DNA from 4 places in the Rahnella sp. PD4 genome. Region 1 is predicted to be linked to each of the others. Evidence: predicted binding sites of a transcription regulator. Region 1 holds the regulator's gene; each other region holds the start of a gene.

Evidence for each region. The regulator CRP, encoded in region 1, controls carbon source genes, mostly activating them, when cyclic AMP is high. The targets are predictions, from matches to a motif close to ATGTGANNNNNNTCACAT.
Region 2: the regulator CRP is predicted to act here: its motif matches at 2,994-3,011, upstream of aaeR (HTH-type transcriptional activator AaeR).
Region 3: the regulator CRP is predicted to act here: its motif matches at 3,486-3,503, upstream of idnO (gluconate 5-dehydrogenase).
Region 4: the regulator CRP is predicted to act here: its motif matches at 2,186-2,203, upstream of ACOZIO_RS20205 (2-hydroxycarboxylate transporter family protein).

Annotation. Positions count from the first base shown of each region.
Region 1 is NZ_JBLZQF010000005.1:13,865-19,152, forward strand. It holds gene ACOZIO_RS14115 (hydrolase) at 1-435, shown strand, start outside; gene ACOZIO_RS14120 (YheU family protein) at 432-677, shown strand; gene ACOZIO_RS14125 (phosphoribulokinase) at 829-1,698, shown strand; gene ACOZIO_RS14130 (OsmC family protein) at 1,702-2,109, opposite strand; gene crp (cAMP-activated global transcriptional regulator CRP) at 2,472-3,104, shown strand; gene ACOZIO_RS14140 (YccS/YhfK family putative transporter) at 3,166-5,241, shown strand.
Region 2 is NZ_JBLZQF010000007.1:127,804-133,091, forward strand. It holds gene aaeB (p-hydroxybenzoic acid efflux pump subunit AaeB) at 1-1,597, opposite strand, end outside; gene aaeA (p-hydroxybenzoic acid efflux pump subunit AaeA) at 1,608-2,543, opposite strand; gene aaeX (p-hydroxybenzoic acid efflux pump operon protein AaeX) at 2,551-2,754, opposite strand; gene aaeR (HTH-type transcriptional activator AaeR) at 3,029-3,967, shown strand; gene tldD (metalloprotease TldD) at 4,014-5,288, opposite strand, start outside.
Region 3 is NZ_JBLZQF010000002.1:467,735-473,022, reverse strand. It holds gene ACOZIO_RS06840 (Bcr/CflA family multidrug efflux MFS transporter) at 1-579, shown strand, start outside; gene ACOZIO_RS06835 (MFS transporter) at 752-2,104, opposite strand; gene ACOZIO_RS06830 (LacI family DNA-binding transcriptional regulator) at 2,431-3,414, opposite strand; gene idnO (gluconate 5-dehydrogenase) at 3,620-4,384, shown strand; gene ACOZIO_RS06820 (SDR family oxidoreductase) at 4,396-5,151, shown strand; gene ACOZIO_RS06815 (c-type cytochrome) at 5,225-5,288, opposite strand, start outside.
Region 4 is NZ_JBLZQF010000009.1:153,039-158,326, reverse strand. It holds gene ACOZIO_RS20215 (response regulator) at 1-310, opposite strand, end outside; gene ACOZIO_RS20210 (ATP-binding protein) at 303-1,955, opposite strand; gene ACOZIO_RS20205 (2-hydroxycarboxylate transporter family protein) at 2,275-3,630, shown strand; gene ACOZIO_RS20200 (hypothetical protein) at 4,017-4,568, shown strand; gene mgrA (L-glyceraldehyde 3-phosphate reductase) at 4,669-5,288, opposite strand, start outside.

The sequences.
Region 1 (5,288 bases):
CACTATCTGCTCGGTCAGCTCAAAGGCAATGCCTCGCGTAAGCTGGCAAAATACCCTGGGACATTGCCCGTCACGCTGGCGCAACTGAAAGCCATGCGTCGTCTTCGTGAATTTGACGATGCTATTACCTCAAAAGCGCACGGATTTACCGACGCGCTGGATTATTACCGCCGGTGCAGCGGTCTGCCGTTACTGGCACAGGTCAGAACCCCCCTGCTGATTATCCACGCCAAAGACGATCCGTTTATGACACCCGACGTCATCCCGAAAGCAGAAGATTTACCGGATTGCGTGGAATATCAGTTAACGGAACATGGCGGACATGTCGGCTTTGTGTCCGGCAGCTTACGTAACCCCCAAATGTGGCTGGAACAACGCATTCCGGCCTGGATCGCCCCCTATTTAGAAAATAAGACTAAGGAAAAAACAGAGTGATTATTCCCTGGCAGGAACTGGATCCTGAACTGCTCACCAGCGTGGTGGAATCCTTCGTATTGCGCGAAGGCACCGATTACGGCGAGCAGGAAAGATCGCTGGAACAAAAAGTCGATGACGTGAAACGTCAGCTGAAAAGCGGTGATATTGTGCTGGTATGGTCAGAGTTGCATGAAACGCTGAATATTATGCCACGCGGTCAGTTCCGCGCCGGGCAGGAAGAAGTGCCGCAGGACGGGTAGAGCCGCTCGAAAGCAGGTTGTGACAACCTGTCACTTCGCGAATAAATATGGTAACAATAGGCTTAATTATGCGCAGCACGGCACTACATTTTCAACCACAGAAAAGACCGCGTCACGCCAGCCTGTATCCCCTTTCTGGAGAAAAGCATTTATGTCAGCCAAACATCCTGTTATTGCCGTTACCGGTTCGAGCGGTGCAGGCACCACGACCACCAGCGTGGCGTTTCGTAAAATATTTCAACAGCTTGGCTTACGCGCTGCGGAGCTGGAAGGCGACAGTTTTCACCATTTCACCCGTCCTGAAATGGATGCGGCGATCCGTAAGGCACGCGATCTCGGGCGCCACATCAGTTATTTCGGGCCGGAAGCCAATGACTTTGGTTTGCTGGAAAAAAGCTTTATCGAATATGGCAAAACCGGCACCGGCCGTTCACGTAAGTATTTGCATACTTATGACGAAGCGGTTCCCTATAATCAGGTGCCGGGCACGTTTACGCCATGGCAGGCGTTGCCGGAACCAACGGATATCTTATTCTATGAAGGCCTGCACGGCGGTGTAGTGACAGACAAAATTGATGTCGCCGCCCAGGTCGATTTGCTGGTCGGCGTTGTGCCTATCGTTAACCTGGAGTGGATCCAGAAACTGGTGCGCGATACCGGGGAGCGTGGCCATTCACGTGAAGCAGTGATGGATTCCGTCGTGCGTTCGATGGATGATTATATCAGCTACATTACGCCGCAGTTTTCCCGCACCCACATCAACTTCCAGCGTGTGCCGACTATCGACACCTCAAACCCGTTCGCAGCAAAAGCCATTCCGTCACTGGATGAAAGCTTTGTGGTGATCCATTTCCAGGGACTGGACGACATCGATTTCCCCTATCTGCTGGCAATGTTGCAGGGGTCATTTATCTCGCACATCAAAACGCTGGTGGTACCAGGTGGGAAAATGGGGCTGGCAATGGAGCTGATCATGGCGCCACTGGTGCAGCGCCTGATGGAAGGTAAGAAAATCGAGTAAACTTTATTCCGCTGCAATCACTTCAAAGCTGTGGGTGATGGTGGCCGCTTTACCCAACATCAGAGACACTGAACAGTATTTTTCGGCAGAAAGGCTGACCGCACGTTCAACAATCTTATCGGTCAGATCCTTACCGGTGACGATAAAATGCAGATTGATATGCGTGAACAGACGCGGCGCTTCTTCGCGGCGTTGTGAAGTCAGCTTCACTTCACAATCACGCACGTCATTACGGCCTTTCTGTAAAATAGATACCACGTCAATTGCACTGCAGCCGCCTGCGGACATCAGTAACATTTCCATCGGGCTTGGGGCTTTATCGCCCGCGTTACCATCCATTGAAATCTGATGACCCGACGCTGACTCACCTAAAAAGGTCAGCCCTTCAACCCATTTGACACGTGCGTGCATGAACTATTCTCCCGGTGAATAAACTTTTAGAAATCTGCTCTCAGAGTACCCTTTAGACCAAAATCTGGCAACGTAACCCGATCGCCATCATGCTGAAGCGAGACAACAGAAGACAGCATCTCAAACCTGTGCTACAAACAAAGCCGAAACATACTTTCCAGTAAATTGCGGTGACGGTTTTTGCGGTTTAAGAACAGAACCCACGGTGTTAACAGCAATAAACAGGCTGTTGCACTCCGACATCCGCTTGCAGCATTTCTGGGGAGTTATATGCTGAAAGGGCGCTTTGGATTTGAAGTGCCATACAGGGAACTCTGAGCCCTGTGATTTTGGGCAGCGATAACAACAGAGGATAATAGCTAATGGTTCTCGGCAAGCCACAAACAGACCCGACTCTTGAATGGTTCCTGTCTCACTGTCATATACATAAGTATCCTTCTAAAAGTACGCTGATTCACCAGGGTGAAAAAGCCGAAACGCTTTACTACATCGTGAAAGGGTCAGTTGCTGTCCTGATTAAAGATGAAGAAGGCAAGGAAATGATACTGTCCTACCTTAACCAAGGTGACTTCATCGGTGAGCTGGGACTCTTCGAAGAAGGTCAGGAACGTAGTGCCTGGGTACGTGCTAAAACTGCCTGTGAAGTGGCTGAAATTTCGTATAAAAAGTTCCGCCAGCTGATTCAGGTTAACCCGGATATTCTGATGCGTCTCTCCGCGCAGATGGCCAACCGTCTGCAAGTGACGTCAGAGAAAGTCGGCAACCTTGCCTTCCTCGACGTAACCGGTCGTATCGCTCAAACGTTGCTCAACCTGGCTAAACAGCCTGATGCAATGACCCATCCGGACGGGATGCAAATCAAGATTACCCGTCAGGAAATTGGCCAAATCGTCGGTTGTTCACGTGAAACAGTCGGACGAATCCTCAAAATGCTGGAAGATCAGAGCCTGATCTCCGCACACGGGAAAACGATTGTCGTTTACGGCACACGTTAATCCCTCGAAAATTGGCGCGGCAGAATACTGTCGCGCCTTTTTTATGGGCTAAGCTTTACCCATGACGTTATGGCGAAAACTGTTTTACCATCCTGAAGTGAATTACGCGCTGCGCCAGACGCTGGTGTTGTGCCTGCCTGTTGGCATTTGCTGGCTGTTTGGCAACTTGCAAATGGGTCTGCTGTTTTCCCTCTGCCCGGCCTGCTGTAACATCGCCGGTCTGGATACCCCGCACAAACGCTTTTTCAAACGTCTGATCGTCGGCGGTTCACTGTTTGCCGTGAGCAGTATTCTGCTGCAACTGATGCTGGAAAACTGGCACGTTCCGCTGCCGCTGATCATGCTATCGCTGGCGTTATTGCTCGGCGTTACCGGTGAAATCAGCCCGTTACATGCGCGCCTGTTACCCGGCGCGCTGGTAGCCACTATTTTCACACTGAGTATGGTCGGCGTGCGCCCGATGTGGCAGGCACCGGTGCTGTTCGCAGCAGGCACAGCCTGGTACGGGGTGTTTAACTGGGTGTGGTTTCGTATTTCGCAAGAACAGCCTATGCGCGAAACGCTCAGCCAGCTTTATCTGCAACTCGCGGATTATTTCGAGGCCAAGTACAGTCTGCTGACGCAACATACCGATCCCGAGACGGCGTTGCCGCCATTACTTACCCGTCAGCAGCAGGTTATCGATCTGATTGCCCTGCTTTATCAGCAATTACACATGCTGCCACAACACGGACATCATCATCACCATAAGCGACTGTTTCAGCTTTTTCAGGTTGCTCTCGATTTGCAGGAGCACATTACCGTCAGCCTGCATCAGCCGGAGGAAGTACAGAAACTGGTTGAGGAAAGCCATGCAGAAGCGGTAATCCGCCGCAATGCGCAGGTGATTTCCACCCGTCTTCGGGTGATTGCCGGCGATATTCTTTATCACCGTTTATCTGAGCGCTTTACCATGGCCAATGAGCTGGCTGCGCTGGAGAAAATCGCCGCGCGTAATCCGGACAATCCGGTTGGCCAGTTTTGTTATTACCATTTCAGCCGCATTGCGCGCCTGCTGCGGACCCAGCGCCCGTTATACCGGCGCGATCTGATGAGCACCCAGCCACGGCTGCCCTCCTGGACTGCGCTAAAAAGCTATCTTTCTTTCAAATCCGTGGCCCTGCGTAATGCCGCGCGTCTGGGCATTATTTTAGCGATTGGCAGCAGCCTGGGGCTGTTCTTCAATTTGCCCAAACCGTACTGGATTTTGCTGACTATCATGCTGGTCAGCCAGAACGGCTATAACGCCACGCGGGTCAGGATCCAGCACCGTGCGCTCGGTACGCTGGCCGGTTTGCTGATTGCTTCAGGATTGTTAAAACTGGCGCTACCGGAAAGCACCACGCTGCTGTGCATGCTGCTGATCACCTTGTTGTCCTATACGGTTTTACGCAAAAATTACGGGCTGGCGATGGTCGGCATGACGGTGACGGCAGTGTATACCCTGCAACTACTGGCGATGAACGGTGTGCATTTTCTGATACCAAGACTGGTCGATACGCTGCTCGGCTGTGCGCTGGCCTTCGGTGGCACCCTCTGGCTATGGCCGCAATGGCAAAGCGGTTTGCTGCGCCAGAACGCGCATCAGGCGCTGGAAACGTATCAGGACGCTATCCGTCTGCTGCTTGAGGAAAACCCCGACACCGCAAAACTGGCGTATACCCGTATGCGGGTCAATCAGGCGCACAATAAGCTGTTCACTTCTTTAAACCAGGCGATGCAGGAGCCCGGCTTTAACTCGCATTATCTGGCAGACATGCGGTTATGGGTGACACACAGCCAGTTTGTGGTCGAACATATCAACGCGATGACAATCCTCGCACGCGAACATTATATGTTGCCGGAAAAACTGGCGACGGAATATTTGCAGACCTGCGAAATCGCACTGCAAAGCTGCCAGCAACGACTGCTCTATGACGGGCCGGGCAGCGAGAATAATCTGTTTAATGCGCCGGAACTTCATCCGGATATGCCGCTGACCGAAATGGAACGCCACCTGCGGCGCGTGATTTCACATCTCAGCGTAATGCATACGATCTCGTCACTGGCGTGGAAGCAACGACCACATCATGGGATCTGGCTGACGCGGCGGGCGTGAAAGGGGAGACACCTTTCAAATCCCCCTTTTTACTGGCTTGCAGCCAG
Region 2 (5,288 bases), on a different contig from region 1:
GACGCCGGTACGCTTTGGTGGTCAGCGCCGACACTGCGCTGCTCATGAAACGGTTAAGCAGCGTACGGCCGGTTTTCTCACGGGATTTATCCCGCACAATCAGTAACACCGCCATCGCGATCACCGTACCTATCGCCTGCCCCATCGCGTTATCCAGAAACGACGTGACGTTAAATACCATCGGATTGCTGAGCACCAGAATATTAATGGTACCCGCCAGCAATCCGAGCATACCGAGACGACGCTTGGTCACTTCGATACCGATAAAGAAAGTGAAGATCCCCAGCATCAGACACAGCAGGAACAGACTCTGCTGCGTCGCGGGCATAATCAGCATAAACATCATCGAACCGACCGGGATCGCCAGCAACATGCCGATGATGAAATCCATAGCCATGCCTTTCGGATTTGGCGTACGCATCGCCAGCGAGGTCACCACAGCAATGATAATCACGCAGCCGCTGGCCGATGTCCAGCCGGTCCACAGCCACATCAGGCAGCCGATAGCTGTTGCAGTGAAGGTTCGCAGGCCGTTGACCAGCGCATGGTGACGTTCTGCCGAAACAGGCCGCACCACCACTTCGCCGTCAAGCACACCGTTTTCTGTGGCGCTGATACTGCTGTTGGTCTGGATGCCTTTCATCAGCAACAGCGCACGGGTGCCGGCACCGGTCCAGGCGCTGACCGTCATGAGCACGTTATCACTGTGCATGCCGGTAATTATCTGGCGCAACTGCTTCAGCCTGCGGTGTACATCCGCCACGTTTTCAGCGGGTTCAGCAAACAACGCCTTCAGTTCAGGCGAAATCCGATCCGGTGAGTTTTGTAAAATCAGATAGGTTTCACAAGCCTGCGTGATCATGCTCAGGGAGGTGCTGTGCAGCGCTTTCAGGCGACGATTGCATCGCTGCCAGCGCGAAGATTCCATCATCAGGCTGCCACGCATACCGTTCAGCGCAGTCGTGCTTTTTACCAGATTATTCCAGGACTTATCGATATCTTCCTTCGTCCCGCTGTTCACGCAAATCCGCATCAGCGCAAACTGATCCAACATCAGCTGGCTGACGGCACGGTCGATATCTTTTTTAATAGAACGGGGAGAGAACAGCAGGTCAGCGACGATGGCGCAACAAATCCCGATCACGATTTCACTGCAACGCTCAACCGCAAACTGCGGCGTTTGCAGGGGTGAACTGGCGGACGTCACCACAATAATCAGCGCGGTATACCCGGCCAGCCCCAGCGCATACGAGTTCTCAATACGCACCAGCGATGACCACCAGGTGCACACGCCCGCCCAGATGCAGCACAGCAACAGCATAACAACCGGCGCGCGGGCGGTGGCAATCACGATCACCAGCGCCGCGATACAGCCGATAAAAGTGCCGATAACACGCAGAAAACCACGATGACGAATAGCACCGGCAAAGGGTTCTCCCCCCGCGGCCAGCGCAGGGCCGGATGTCACTATGGCGGCGGTCATGGCCGACCAGCGCGGGGTTTCGAGTTGCAGATAAAAGCCGAGAACCAGTGCGCCCAGGATCGCGAACGTCAGCTTGCAGGCAAAACGCACACGCGGGATAAGTACGCTATTCATCTTTCCGGCCTTAACCAAACTCTCTCAGACGATGCAGGAGGCGAAGGAACGGGGATCCTTCATCTTGTTTACGGTCATGGCTGCCGGTAATCACCACCGTCGCCGTGGTACCTGCCGGATAAGGATGTTGCTGATCTTCGGCATCAAGCAGGATTTTCACCGGCACACGCTGCGCCAGGCGCACCCATTCGAGGTTGCTGTCGATAGTCGCCAGACCGTTGGTCGCCGCAGAAGAAGAACTGTTTGTCACCGCGGCCGCTACGCTGTCGACTGTACCGTGCATGATGCGGTTGCTGCCGAGCGGCGTGATTTCCGCACGGTCACCTTTTTTCAGCCCGGACAGTTTGGTTTCTTCAAGATAGGCAAGAATATAGAAGGAATTTTTCTTCACCAGCGCCACGGCAGTCGAGCCACGGTTGATGTAGTTACCCGGATGGACGGTCAGGTTAGTGACCCAGCCGTCGGCAGGTGCCACCACCACCGTACGTTCCAGATCCAGCACCGCCAGATCCCGTGCAGCCTGCGCTTTCGCCATCTGATGTTGAGCGGTTTGCAACACGTTATTTGCCTGATCGATTTCTTCCTGCGACATGGCCTGAACGCCCAGTTTCACACGGCGTCCGGCTTCGCGCTTTTTCTCAGAAACCAGCGCCTGGTAATACGCGACGTCAGCGCTCGCTTCGTCCAGCGCCTGCTGGTAGCGCGGCTGGTCGATTTTGAACAGCACCTGGCCTTTCTTCACCAGTTGGTTATCAACCACCGGCACATCGGTAATCAGACCGGTGACATCGGGCGCGATAGACACCACGTCAGCGGTAAATTTGGCATCACGGGTCCATGGAGATTCTGTATAGAACGCCCAGGCTTTGAAGATTGCGATGACAGCCAGCACGACAAGAATCAACGTTATTGTGTAACGTATTATTTTTATGGAGAAATTTTTCACAACGCCCTCAGACGAACATGCAGGAGATCAGGTAGAAAAGACAGCAGTACAAAGCTGTGTTGAACAACGCCGGGTGCCAGACAAAGTCGTAAATTCCGGTGGGTTGCAATACACGCCGCAGCAGAAAAAATACCACCAGCGCCAACAGTATTTCAAAAAACACCGGAGGAAACGACAATCCGAAAATCACCATTACCGGAAGCAAACTCATCAAAAATTCCTTACATTATTACGACGGACAAACGCATAACGTCCCGCGCACGCATTATTTATTATTTTAGGCAACGGCACGCGACCCCGATGAAAAATAATTCAACGGGAGCAGAGCAATGAAGCTGCAAAGTTGCCAGGGAAGTGTGCGAAGGTAAGCATGATGTCAGGAAAACTGAAACCTGAGCTTTATCGCCCGGAAGGGTATATTAGCGTGCTTATTATCAACTAATCAACGTTCTGTGATCTAAATCACTTTTAAGCCAGAGTTAACAATGGACCGATTAAAACGCATGTCGATCTTTGCTCAGGTAGTGGAAAGCGGCTCCTTTACTGCGGCCGCACGACGCCTCGACATGAGCGTTTCCGCCATCAGTCAGACGATCTCAAAGCTGGAAAATGATTTACAAATCAAACTGCTAAACCGCAGCACCCGCAGTCTTGGCCTGACGGAAGCCGGTAAGCTTTACTATCAGGGTTGCCGGAAAATGTTGCACGATGTGCGCGAAGTACATGAACAATTGTATGCCTTCAACAACACCCCGACCGGCACATTACGCATCGGCAGCTCATCGACAATGGCACAAAATGTTCTTGCTGCGATGACCGCCGAAATGCTCACTGAATACCCCGGCCTGACGGTGAATCTGGTGACCGGCATTCCGGCACCGGATCTTATCGCCGACGGGCTGGACATGGTCATCCGCGTGGGTGCGTTGCAAGACTCCAGTCTGTTCTGCACCCGCCTGGGCTCAATGCCGATGGTGGTATGCGCGGCACACAGTTATCTGGCGCAGCACGGGACGCCGGAGAAACCGGCAGATATGGTGAATTTCTCATGGCTGGAGTACAGCGTCCGCCCGGACAGCGAATTTGAACTGATCGCCCCCGAAGGTATTTCGACCCGCATTACTCCGCAGGGCCGCTTCGTCACCAACGATTCGCAGACCATGATCCGCTGGCTGAAAGCCGGTGTCGGTATCGCGTATGTGCCGCTGATGTGGGTCATTGAAGAGATCAATGCCGGTGAAGTGGAAATTCTGTTCAGGAGCTATCAGTCTGATCCGCGGCCGGTTTACGCGCTGTATACCCAAAAGGACAAACTGCCGCTGAAGGTCCAGGTCTGTATTGATTATCTGACGGATTATTTCAAACGGGTGAGCAAGGTGTATCAGGGATACCGGCAGGGGATAAAAGTCACACAGTGGAATTAAACCTCCCCGTGTGAAAGGGGAGGGATAACACCGAAATAATCTTCTACTACGCAGTGCCGCCGACGGTCAGATTATCCAGCTTCAGGGTGGGCTGACCGACCCCGACCGGCAGGCTCTGACCTTCTTTACCGCACACGCCAACCCCTTTATCGATCGCCAGATCGTTGCCGACCATGGAAATCTGTTGCATTGCTTCAATGCCCGAGCCGATCAGCGTCGCGCCTTTCACCGGTTTGGTGATGCGGCCTTTTTCGATCAGATACGCTTCGGACGTCGAGAACACGAATTTACCCGAGGTGATATCCACCTGCCCCCCGCCGAAGTTGGGCGCATACAGGCCATATTCCACGCTACTGATGATATCTTCCGGCGTTGATTTCCCGGCCAGCATATAGGTATTGGTCATACGCGGCATCGGCAGATGTGCGTAGGATTCGCGACGGCCGTTACCGGTCGGCGAAACCCCCATCAGACGCGCATTCAGCTTGTCCTGCATATAGCCTTTCAACACACCATTTTCGATCAGCACATTGTACTGACCCGGCACACCCTCATCATCAATCGCCAGTGAACCACGCAGACCCGGCAGCGTACCATCATCCACCACGGTACACAGTTCAGAGGCCACACGCTTGCCCATCTGACCGCTAAATACCGAGGTCCCGCGACGGTTAAAGTCACCTTCCAGACCGTGACCTACCGCCTCATGCAACAGCACACCCGGCCAGCCGGAACCCAGCACAACAGGCATGCCGCCAGCCGGTGCGGCGACTGCCGTCAGGTTCAGCAATGCCATACGTACAGCATCACGGGCAAAGGCTTCCGCGCGCACTTCACCGTTCACGGTTTCGAGGAAGTAATCATAACCGACACGACCGCCGCCGCCACTGGAGCCACGCTCACGACGTCCGTCCTGTTCAACCAGAACGCTTACGGACAGGCGCACCAGCGGGCGAATATCTGCCGCCAGCGTACCGTCAGTGGCAGCCACCAGCACATGTTCATACACGCCGGTGATGCTGGCACTGACTTCCTGCACGCGCTTATCGGCCGCACGGGCAATCTTGTCGACGCGGTGCAGCAGTTCGATTTTTGCTTCACGCGGCAGGCTTTGCAGCGGATCCAGCGGAGAATAAAGAGATTTGTAGGCAATTTCACCCAGCATATGCGCTTTGCCATTGCCCTGTTCGCGGACAATACTGCGGGCCGCTGTTGCGCTGAGATTCAGGGCATTGAGCGTGATTTGGTCAGCATAGGCAAAACCGGTTTTTTCACCGCTTACCGCACGGACACCGACACCCTGATCGATATTGTAAGAACC
Region 3 (5,288 bases), on a different contig from region 1:
GCTTCCCTGTTCCGACACAAACGTGTGCTCAGTTATATGCTGGCGAGTGGTTTCTCATTTGCCGGAATGTTCTCTTTCCTCAGCGCCGGTCCGTTTGTCTACATCGAGCTCAATGGCGTTTCGCCGCAAAGTTTCGGCTTTTACTTTGCGCTGAACATCGTCGCTCTGGTGATTCTGACACTCATCAACAGCCGTAACGTACGCCGTACGGGTGCGGTAAAAATGTTCCGCTTCGGATTGTTTGTGCAACTGACGATGGGGATGTGGCTGGTGATCGTCTGTACCTTCGGATTGCCGTTCTGGGCGATGGTGATTGGTGTGGCGGGATACGTTGGTGTGATTGCGATGGTCACGTCTAACGCGATGGCGGTCATTATGGATGACTTCCCGCACATGGCGGGTACAGCCGCTTCTCTGGCCGGCACGATTCGTTTCGGCACCGGTGCGGCGATAGGTTCTGTGCTGTCACTGTTTACCGCGAAAAGCGCCTGGCCGATGGTTGGGTCGATGGCGTTCTGCATACTTGCCGCCACCTTGTTGTATCTCTATGCCAGCCGTCCGGTGAAAGTGGCTGCATAACGCCCTCCCCTGCGAAGGGGAGGACCGGGGTGGAGTGTCAAGGTCAAAACCGAAAAGGAAAAGTGTGGTTTGACAAGGTGTTAGCTCTTAAAACCCCCTCCCAACATCCCCCTTCGCAGGGGGAGGAGCAAAACCAAAACGGTCTTCTCTGCTTCATGTGGGAGCTTGAGCATTAAACCATTTCCGCTTTCACTCCCTGAACCCGTCGCGCCGCTTTAGCGCGGGCGTATTCGTCTGCCATGGCTTTGGCTTTTGCCCCCGGCACGAGCGCCATATCGCACTCTTTTGGCAGCAACGTCGTGACCGCTGCGGCAATCAGCAAGGATGCCACCAGCGCGTAGATCGCGGTGCTCTGGCCGTACAGGCTGACCAGCACGCCGACCAGATACGGACCGCAGAATCCGCCCAGATTCCCCAGACCATTTATCACACCACGCGCACTGCCTGCGACTTCCGGCGTGGTGACTTTGCCCGGAATCGTCCAGAAGGCGCTGGTTGCGGCTTGCAGGAAGAAACCGGCACCGACCAGGAAACCATATGCCGCCATGATGTTATGGCCGAATGCGACAGATGCCGCCAGACAGGCTGCGAAACCACACAGCGGCAGGGCAATGAACATACGGCGCTTACCGGTTTTATCCGACAGCACGGACATCGCCAGGATCCCCAGCATAGTGCCCACGTAAGGGATAATCGCCAGCATACCCACTGAACTCATATCTCCGCCGGTCAGGTTTTTCAGAATGGTGGGCAGCCACAGGGTATAGCCGTAAATCCCGGTCTGATAGAAAAAATTAATAATGATCAGTTTGACGATAGACCGGTTGCGGAACACTTCTTTCAGCGGGGCGTTATTCACCGGTGCCAGGGCTCTCAGGGCTTCGCGTTCTCGGTTCAGCTCGGTAATCAGATAGTCGCGTTCACGCTCAGACAGCCATTTTGCTTCTTCAGGCCGATCGCTGATGGTAAACCACCAGAACAGCATCACGACAAACGATAATGCCCCTTCAATGATGAATAACCAGCGCCAGTCGAGCGTATCCAGAATAAAACCCGACAGCGGCGCGGTGATCATTCCGCCGAGCGGGGCGAACATCAGCACATAAGCATTGGCGCGGCCACGTTCTTTATCGGGGAACCAGTTACTGACCATCGTCAGCACAACCGGCAGCATCCCGCCTTCTGCCACACCCAGCGCAAAGCGCAGGAACAGCAGCTGATACTGATTCGTAATCACACCGGTCAGAATCGAAATAATTGCCCAGGCAACCAGAGAGCAGGCGATAAATTTTCGTCCGCTGCCATGTACTGCCAGACTGCCGCCCGGAACCTGCAGGAATAAATACCCGATAAAGAAAATACCGGCGGCCAGACCGGCCATTGAAGCGGTAATTCCTAATTCGGCATCCATGCCGCCAGGCATAGCAAAACTAATATTGACCCTGTCCATGAAGGAAATAATGCAAGCAATAAGAATTGGCGTTATTACGCGCAGCCAGCGTGCCTTAGGAATCTTATTATCCATTCTGTGCTCCTCGGTGATGCTCGTCATACTTCAGGCTACAGATGCGTTGTCCGCACCCGCTAACGCCGGTCACTGACTTGTTTCAGTTCCCGGGGATTAACGCTCTTGCCGCCTTCCTGTAATCTGAATTATTTAGAGCATGTTCAATGCGACGTTTTATTAAATATCTCGTCTTTCGGCGATGACTTAATAAAAGCATTTTGAGGAAAGTATTTCGTGACAGACGTCACGTTGAATTATGTTAAGAAAAGGTGTTACCACTTACGTGATCCTGCACCGGAGTTTGTGTGCAGGTCCGCAGGGGGGAAATAGAGGGAAAAGGAGAGTTAAATGGTGCCGCCGAGGGAGATCCGGTAATGCAAATCCACGCGTTCGATCGTGGGCAGGTTTCTGATTTTTTTAAGCAATATCTCCGCCACCACTTTCCCCATTTCAAAGCGCGGAGTGATAACGCTGGCTAATAATGGTGTGGTTGCCAGACCGATATCCAGCCCGTGAAAACCGGAAATTGCCATATCCTGCGGGACGCGGATCCGCAGTTTGATACATTCCTGTAACACGCCGACGGCAATATCGTCATTGGTACACAAAATCGCGTTGGTCTGCGGATATAACTGACGCGCCATGGCCAGCATGCCCGCACCGATAGATACCGACGACACTTTATTCGGCGTGATATGCACCGGCGTCAGTCCGCGTTCATTCATGGCGCGGCTGTAACCCTGATAACGCTTCTGGTCACGGGCGTCAGACATCGAACCGAAATACACCACATGTTCTTTGCCGCTGGCGAGCAAGGTATTCGCCATATCATAACCCGCCTGCTGATTATCAAAACCGACGGCGATGCGCCCGTGCGGGTCGTCGAGATCCATCACCTGGGCCACAGGAATTTCTGCCGCATTCAGGTACTTATCGGCTTTCAGCGTATGCACGGAATCAGTGAGGATCAATCCGGCCAGCTGATAACCGAGCAGATTGATGATGTGTTCTTCCTCGCGTTCTTTGCTGTAATCGTAATTGACTACCAGCGTCTGAAAGCCCTGCGCGGAAGTGACCGACTCAATGCCCGCCAGTAAGTCCGAGAAAATCTGGTTGTTAAACGACGGCACTAAAATGCCGATACGCGGCGCTCTGGCCGGTCCGCGGGCTTCTTCCAGCGGATATCCCACCTCTTCCATGACCTTCGTGATGCGATCACGGGTTTCAGGAGACACCTTTTCCGGCGTGCGCAGAAAACGGCTCACCGTCATCTTCGTGACATCCGCCAGTTGGGCGATGTCCTGTAATGTCACGCGCTGGTTTCTCATGCGGAAAGTTCCTGGTTGGGCCTGCAAATAGTCCTGATTATTGAAACAGAAAGTGCCGGAGATTGTTACCAAAATGATGATGATCACACCGGGAGTAACAGGGTTTTTTAACATTCCGGCAGGTGATCTGCATCACAGTTTAGCGCAGAGTAAACCGGTGTAGTGAAGCTAACTTTTTAAATCAGCATTCAATAAGGCCAACGTCATGACAAATCTCTTCTCACTGGATAATAAAAAGATTCTGATTACCGGCTCGACGCGCGGTCTGGGTTTCCTGCTGGCGAAAGGGCTGGCGCAGCACGGTGCAGAAATTATCATCAACGGCACCCAACAGGAATCAACGCAGAAGGCCGCTGAAGCCCTGCGGGCAGAGGGCTTTATTGCCCATGCGGTGTCGTTTGATGTCACCTGCAGTCAGGCGGTGAATCAGGCGATTGAGCATATCGAAAGCACCATCGGGCCCATTGATGTACTGATAAATAACGCCGGGATCCAGCGCCGCCATAAATTCACCGAGTTTCCGGAAAAAGACTGGGACGATGTCATTGCCGTGAATCAGAAATCCGTATTTCTGGTGTCGCAGGCGGTGGCGCGTTACATGATCCCGCGCGGGCACGGCAAAATCATTAATATCGGTTCGATGCAAAGCGAACTGGGGCGTGACACCATTACACCTTATGCGGCATCGAAAGGCGCGGTAAAAATGCTGACCCGGGGCATGTGCGTTGAGCTGGCGCGCTACAATATTCAGGTGAACGGAATCGCGCCGGGTTATTTCAAAACCGACATGACACAGGCGCTGGTAGACAACAAAGAATTCTCAGAATGGCTGTGCAAACGCACACCGGCCGCACGTTGGGGCAATCCGGAAGAGCTGGTCGGCGGTGCAGTCTATCTGTCATCCAAAGCCTCTGATTTTGTCAACGGACATCTGCTGTTTATTGATGGCGGTATGCTGGCCGCTGTGTAGAAGGAGCTGAAATGAGCACTGAAGACACCAAAATTGCATTAGTGACAGGCGGCGGGAGCGGCATCGGGTTAAGTGCTGCAAAAGCGCTGGAAGCTATCGGATTTAAAGTGATACTGGCCGGGCGTAATCAGGCAAAACTGGAGCAGGCTGTGTCGTTGTTTGCGCCGGGACAGGCGGTAGCCCGTGAGCTGGATGTGACCCGTCCGCAATCGGTCGCCGCACTGTTTGAAGATATTCAGGAAACCTTCGGACGACTGGATTTGTTATTCAATAATGCCGGTAATAACGTGAAGGATGTACCCATTGACGAACTGCCGGTAGAAGACTGGCTGTCGGTGATCAATACCAATCTGACCGGTGCATTTTTGTGTACGCAGGCGGCGGTTAAGCTGATGAAACGCCAGTCGCCGCAGGGCGGGCGTATCATCAACAACGGTTCGATTTCGGCGCAGTCACCGAGGCCGAATTCCGCACCCTATACTGCCAGTAAACATGCGATCACCGGCCTGACGAAATCAACCGCGCTGGACGGACGTGCCTTTAATATTGCCTGCGGACAAATTGATATCGGCAATGCAGCAACGGATATGGGGAATAAAGCGCTGGCAGGCAGGATGCAGGCGGACGGACATATTGCTGAAGAACCGGTTATCCCGGTGGAACGCGTCGGCGAGGCCGTGGCGTTTATGGCCGGTTTGCCGCTCGACACCAACGTACTGACCATGACCGTGATGGCGAGTGCTATGCCGCTGGTGGGAAGAGGGTAGTTTTAGCCTCCTTTCTGCCGTTCGGACCCAAAAAAACGGCCCTTTTGGGCCGTTTTGCGTTTCAGTCTGCGGATTACGCCACTTTCGTTTTGCGTTTCCGGCCGAGCCAGAAAATCAGCACCAGCAGTACAATCACC
Region 4 (5,288 bases), on a different contig from region 1:
ACGCGCCACTGCGCATTGCCTGGCTGCAGGTTTGCATGTCGCTGGCGGCGGTGATGAAAATGACCGAACATTCGACACTTTTCAGCAACGGGCTGTCGATCAGATCCACGCCCTGACCATCGGGCAAATAATTGTCCAGCAAGATCAACCGCGGCTGATGCAGCCGCAGCAGAGAACGCGCCTGTTCCAGTGTGGCCGCAATGCCCACCACGCGCAGATTAAAATTTTGCTCGATAAAATCACGATGCAGACCGGCCAGATGCGGCTCATCTTCCACAATCACGACATCAAGTGCGCTGCTGTTATTCATGGTTCTGTCCTGTTAACGCTTCAGCCGGGTACGGGATAAAGACTGAAAATATCGTACCTTGCGGCGTGTTGTCTGATATTTCGATGCTACCACCCGCCTGACGGACATAACCGGCAACCAGATACAGGCCGATGCCATGTTCTGCACCCGTGGCGTCCTGTCCGCTGGAAGGCTTACTGGTGACGCCTTGTTCAAACAGGTGCGGTTTGAGCGCATCTTCCACACCGTTGCCCTGATCGGCGACTTCAATCAGCAGTTCCTGGTTTCTGTCGGAAATATACAATTCAACCGGTGCAGGCGGCGACAGCGCTTTCAGCGTGGCGTCCACGGCGTTATCGAGCAAGTTACCGACTACGGACATCAGCTCGGTTTCGCTAATGCCTGCCGGAATGCGGGTGAGCTGACAAGCCGGGTCGAAACTCAGCCCGACGCCTTTTTCACGCGCGCTGACGTATTTCCCCAGCAGCAGGCCGCACAGCGCGGGTGAGGTAAAGCGCGCTGAGACGAAATCCAGCACCGCCTGTGCGCCTTCCGATTGCGCCTGTATATAGTGCATGGCGTCATCGTAACGCTGCATTTGCAACAAACCTGCCAGCGTGGCGGTCCAGTTGAGCTGTTCATGGCGCATGATGCGCAGATTATCAGCATAGCGTTTCACCTGACTCAACTGGCTGCTCAGCGTATTAATGTCATTTTTATCGCGGAAACTGAATACCCAGCCACTTTCTGCACCGGGTTCCAGTTCGATTGGCACGCGGTTGACGATCACCTGGCGCTGATTAAGTACCGTAATCTGATCATGTTGACTGTTATTTCCACTGACGCCGCTTTGCGTGAAGAATGCGGGAGGCGTCTGAAGCACCTCCGCCAGGGGTTTACCCAGCAGTTCGTTTTCGGGCCGGCGGATATCGAGCAATTCACGCGCAGCCCGGTTAATGGAAATCAGCTGCTTTTCAGCGTTAACCGCAAATACGCCTTCATACATGGCTTCCAGTAAAGCTTTTTGCTGGCGAACCAGCAGGGCGATATCTTTGGGTTCCAGCCAGAACATCTGTCTTTTAACGTTGCGGGTAAACATCCAGGAAAAGATAAACAACAATAATAAAAGCAGCAAACCGTATAAACCGGCCTGCGCCAGACGGCGGCCATTAATATTGTCGATATATGAGGTGAGATAACCGACCGAAACAATCCCGATCACCTGGTTATTCGCATCCAGAATCGGGGCTTTGCTGCGTAATGAAACGCCAATGCCGCCCTGACGCACAGAAATAATGGTTTTACCGGCCAGTACACCGGCGTTATCACCGCCAATCATCGGCAGGTCTACGCGATCCGGCGATTCGGAATGATAAAGATGCAGCTCGCGGGTGTCGCCGATGACGATATAACTGGCGTCACTTTTATCGCGTAATGGCTGGATAAGCTGTGCGATGCCGGAAATATCCCGCGCCTTAACTTTCTGCGCCAGCCCTGGCATCAGCGCAATCTCGCTGGCCTGAACCCGGGCACGCTGACCGAGATCATGATGCAACTGGCGGTCGATAATATGAAATAAAATCGCCCCCAGCAGTGCCAGCAACACGCAGGAAAATACCACCAGAGATAAAAAGAGTTTTACCTGAAAAGGTAATCTGAATTTCATACGACCTGCTGCAAGGCGAACTTAAAACATACATTGAATAAGCCTATCACGGCAAAATGTGAGCCGTAATCGCAGAGAAGCAGAGTTGTGAACAGGAGATTAAAATGGCGATGATTTCACACAGTAATGACAGGGTTAAGGGTGGGTTTTACTACTAATCTTATAATCCTTATAAAGCAAGGTGCATTAACACCATAAACACCATAACAACCTTTATCCCTGCGATTTTAATTTGAACAACCTCACATCCGGCTGACCGGTCGTTTTCATATGCTCAGACCATCAATAAGAAAAGACTTCCGAAGAAAGAGGCAATGTCATGAGCACAACCGACGATTCCTACATCGCTGTCAAAGAAACGAAAACCTCCGGCCTTTCAGCCAGACAAAAATGGTGGCACATTCTTGATAACTACAAAATAGGCATCATCCCGCTGCCATTTTTTCTGCTGGCGGGCGTACTGATCCTGCTTGACTGCCTGAACGGCAAGTTGCCGAGCGACATCGTGGTGATGGTCGCCACGCTGGCCTTCTTCGGCTTTGCCTGCGGTGAGTTCGGTAAACGCTTACCTGTGGTAGGGAAACTGGGGGCCGCGGCGATTTGTGCCACGTTTATTCCTTCGGCGATGGTGCATTATGGTCTGCTGCCGGATGTTGTTGTTGACTCCACGGTCAAATTTTATAAATCCACCAATATTCTCTACCTCTATATTTGCTGCATTATTGTCGGCAGCATCATGAGCATGAATCGTCAGGTGTTGATTCAGGGCTTTATGCGTATTTTTGTGCCGATGCTGTGCGGCGAAGTTGTCGGGATGATCGCCGGTATGGCGATGGGCACGGTTTTAGGTTTACCGCCGGTGCAAACCTTCTTTTTCCTGATCCTGCCAATCATGGCCGGTGGTGTAGGAGAAGGCGCAATCCCGCTGTCGATGGGTTACGCGACCATCCTGCATATGGAGCAAGGTGTGGCGCTTGGGCGCATTCTGCCGATTGTTATGCTTGGCGGTCTGACGGCCATTGTGCTGGCGGGTGTGCTGAATCAGCTGGGGAAACGTTATCCACATCTGACGGGTGAAGGCCAGCTGATGCCGTCGGGCAACGGCAAGATGGGCAGCGGTACTGAGGAATTTAACGGTAACCCGGGCGTCAATGCGCTGGCCTGTGGCGCACTGCTGGCGATCCTGTTGTACATGGTCGGAATGCTGGGCCAGAAATGGATTGGCCTGCCGGCGCCCGTGGGCATGTTGTTTGCGGCGGTGCTGGTGAAACTGGCTAACGGCGTTTCGCCGACTATTCAGCACGGTTCAATGACGGTGTATAAATTCTTCCGTACGGCGGTAACTTATCCGGTGTTATTCGCGGTAGGGGTGGCCATTACGCCTTGGCAGGAGCTGATCAACGCTTTCACTATTCAGAACCTGCTGGTGATTGTGACCACCGTAATGGCGCTGGTCGGCACCGGCTTTTATGTGGGTAAGAAAATCGGCATGCATCCTATCGATGTGGCGATCGTCTCCTGCTGTCAGAGCGGGCAGGGCGGCACCGGTGACGTGGCAATTCTGACATCCGGTAACCGCATGACGCTGATGCCCTTCGCGCAAATTGCTACCCGCATAGGCGGCGCAATTAACGTATCTGTCGGATTATTCGTGCTGGCGAAATTCTTCGCATAACATCTTCCCCCCTTCAGCCGAAGGGGGACACAGAGAACGCCCCTGCGTCTGTTTTTAGACACATTGCGGGGGTATTTTTCCGATGAAATAATCCTCCGCATGTCCCGTATTAACGCGCTTATTCAGCCTTAATGCTTCTTATTCCCTTTTAATTGAGTGCCGATGCCTTCTCCTTTCCTATACAAAAGGGATTTTCCTACCCGGGGAAGAATAAGCACTTCCAAAATGCTGATCGATATAAGAAGATTTTATTAATCTTATGAATTTTCAGGATTAAGCTTTCGATTAACGAATGCTTTAGAATTCATTAATTAGAATTGTTCGATTAATTATGGATAATAATTTTTCATTTCTTATTTAATATAGCAATTCAAATTAGGATTTTTATGAATTCAGTCATTAATCGTCGTTTCAGCAAAGCGCTTGCTTTAGCCATTCTTGCAGGAAGCTTGCTTTCCGGGTGTGATTCACAAACTGGTGGGGAAAAGGAAGTGAAATTCGTAAACATTCAACAAGTGGTCGATGAATCTGGTCTTGCTACCCAACAAAAAACCCATCTCGAAGCGGTTTACAAGAGCCTTCAGGGCACGGCTAAACAAGCGGAAGAACTTTATAAAACCATGACACCGGAAAAAGCAGCCCAGGTTCGTCAGGCTGATGCTAAAGCTCTGGATGCCCAATGGCAGGTACAGCTGCAAGCGGCGCGTCAGGTTGTTGCAGATCAGGTTAAAAAGTCGGCTGAACAATACCGTGTTGCCCATAAGATCGATGTTATCTTCCCTGTCCAAACGACGGTAAGTTATTCGAAAGATCTGGATATCAGTAAAGAGTTAGCGGCTCAGTTGAAAAATGAAAAAGTGACTTTTGCCGAAATGCCTAAACTGATGCCGAAAGTGGCACCGCAGCCGACGGTTAAAACACCGGAAGCCAAAAAATAATCTCATTGTTATTCGTTAACCCGTATTCATTTAAAACCCCCCGGCATCTGAATTAACACTTTAATTTTAGTGTTAATTCAGAATGCTGATCTTTATAACACTACTTATCTGACGAAGCCTGCCAAAGATTCAGCTCACCATCCGCCACATGCTTATCGATCGTCGCCAGTTCTTGAGCGGTGAAGCGCAGATTGTTCAGCGCTTGCACATTTTCATCCAGTTGCTCCGGGCGGCTGGCACCAATCAGCACCGACGTTACCCGATCATCTTTCAGCAACCAGCTCAGCGCCATTTGTGCCATGGTCTGTCCGCGCTGTTGCGCCATGTCATTGAGCAACCGCAGACTGTTCAGGTTCTCTTCTGACAGCATGTTGGCATTCAGACCGCGTACTTTATTGCCTTCCACCTGCATGCGTGAACCGTCCGGAATACCCTGAAGATATTTACCGGTCAGCAGCCCCTGCGCCAGCGGGGTAAACGCGATACAGCCTGTGCCATTTTGCTCCAGCGTATTCAGTAACCCGCTCTTGTCTACCCAGCGGTTTAGCAGATTGTAGGACGGCTGATGGATAAGCAGCGGCACTTTCAGCTCGCGTAACAGTTCCGCCATTTTCTGCGTACGTTCCGGCGAATATGAAGAAATCCCGACGTACAGCGCCTTACCGCTTTGCACCGCATAAGCCAGCGCCGCGGCAGTTTCTTCCATCGGTGTTGCTTCAT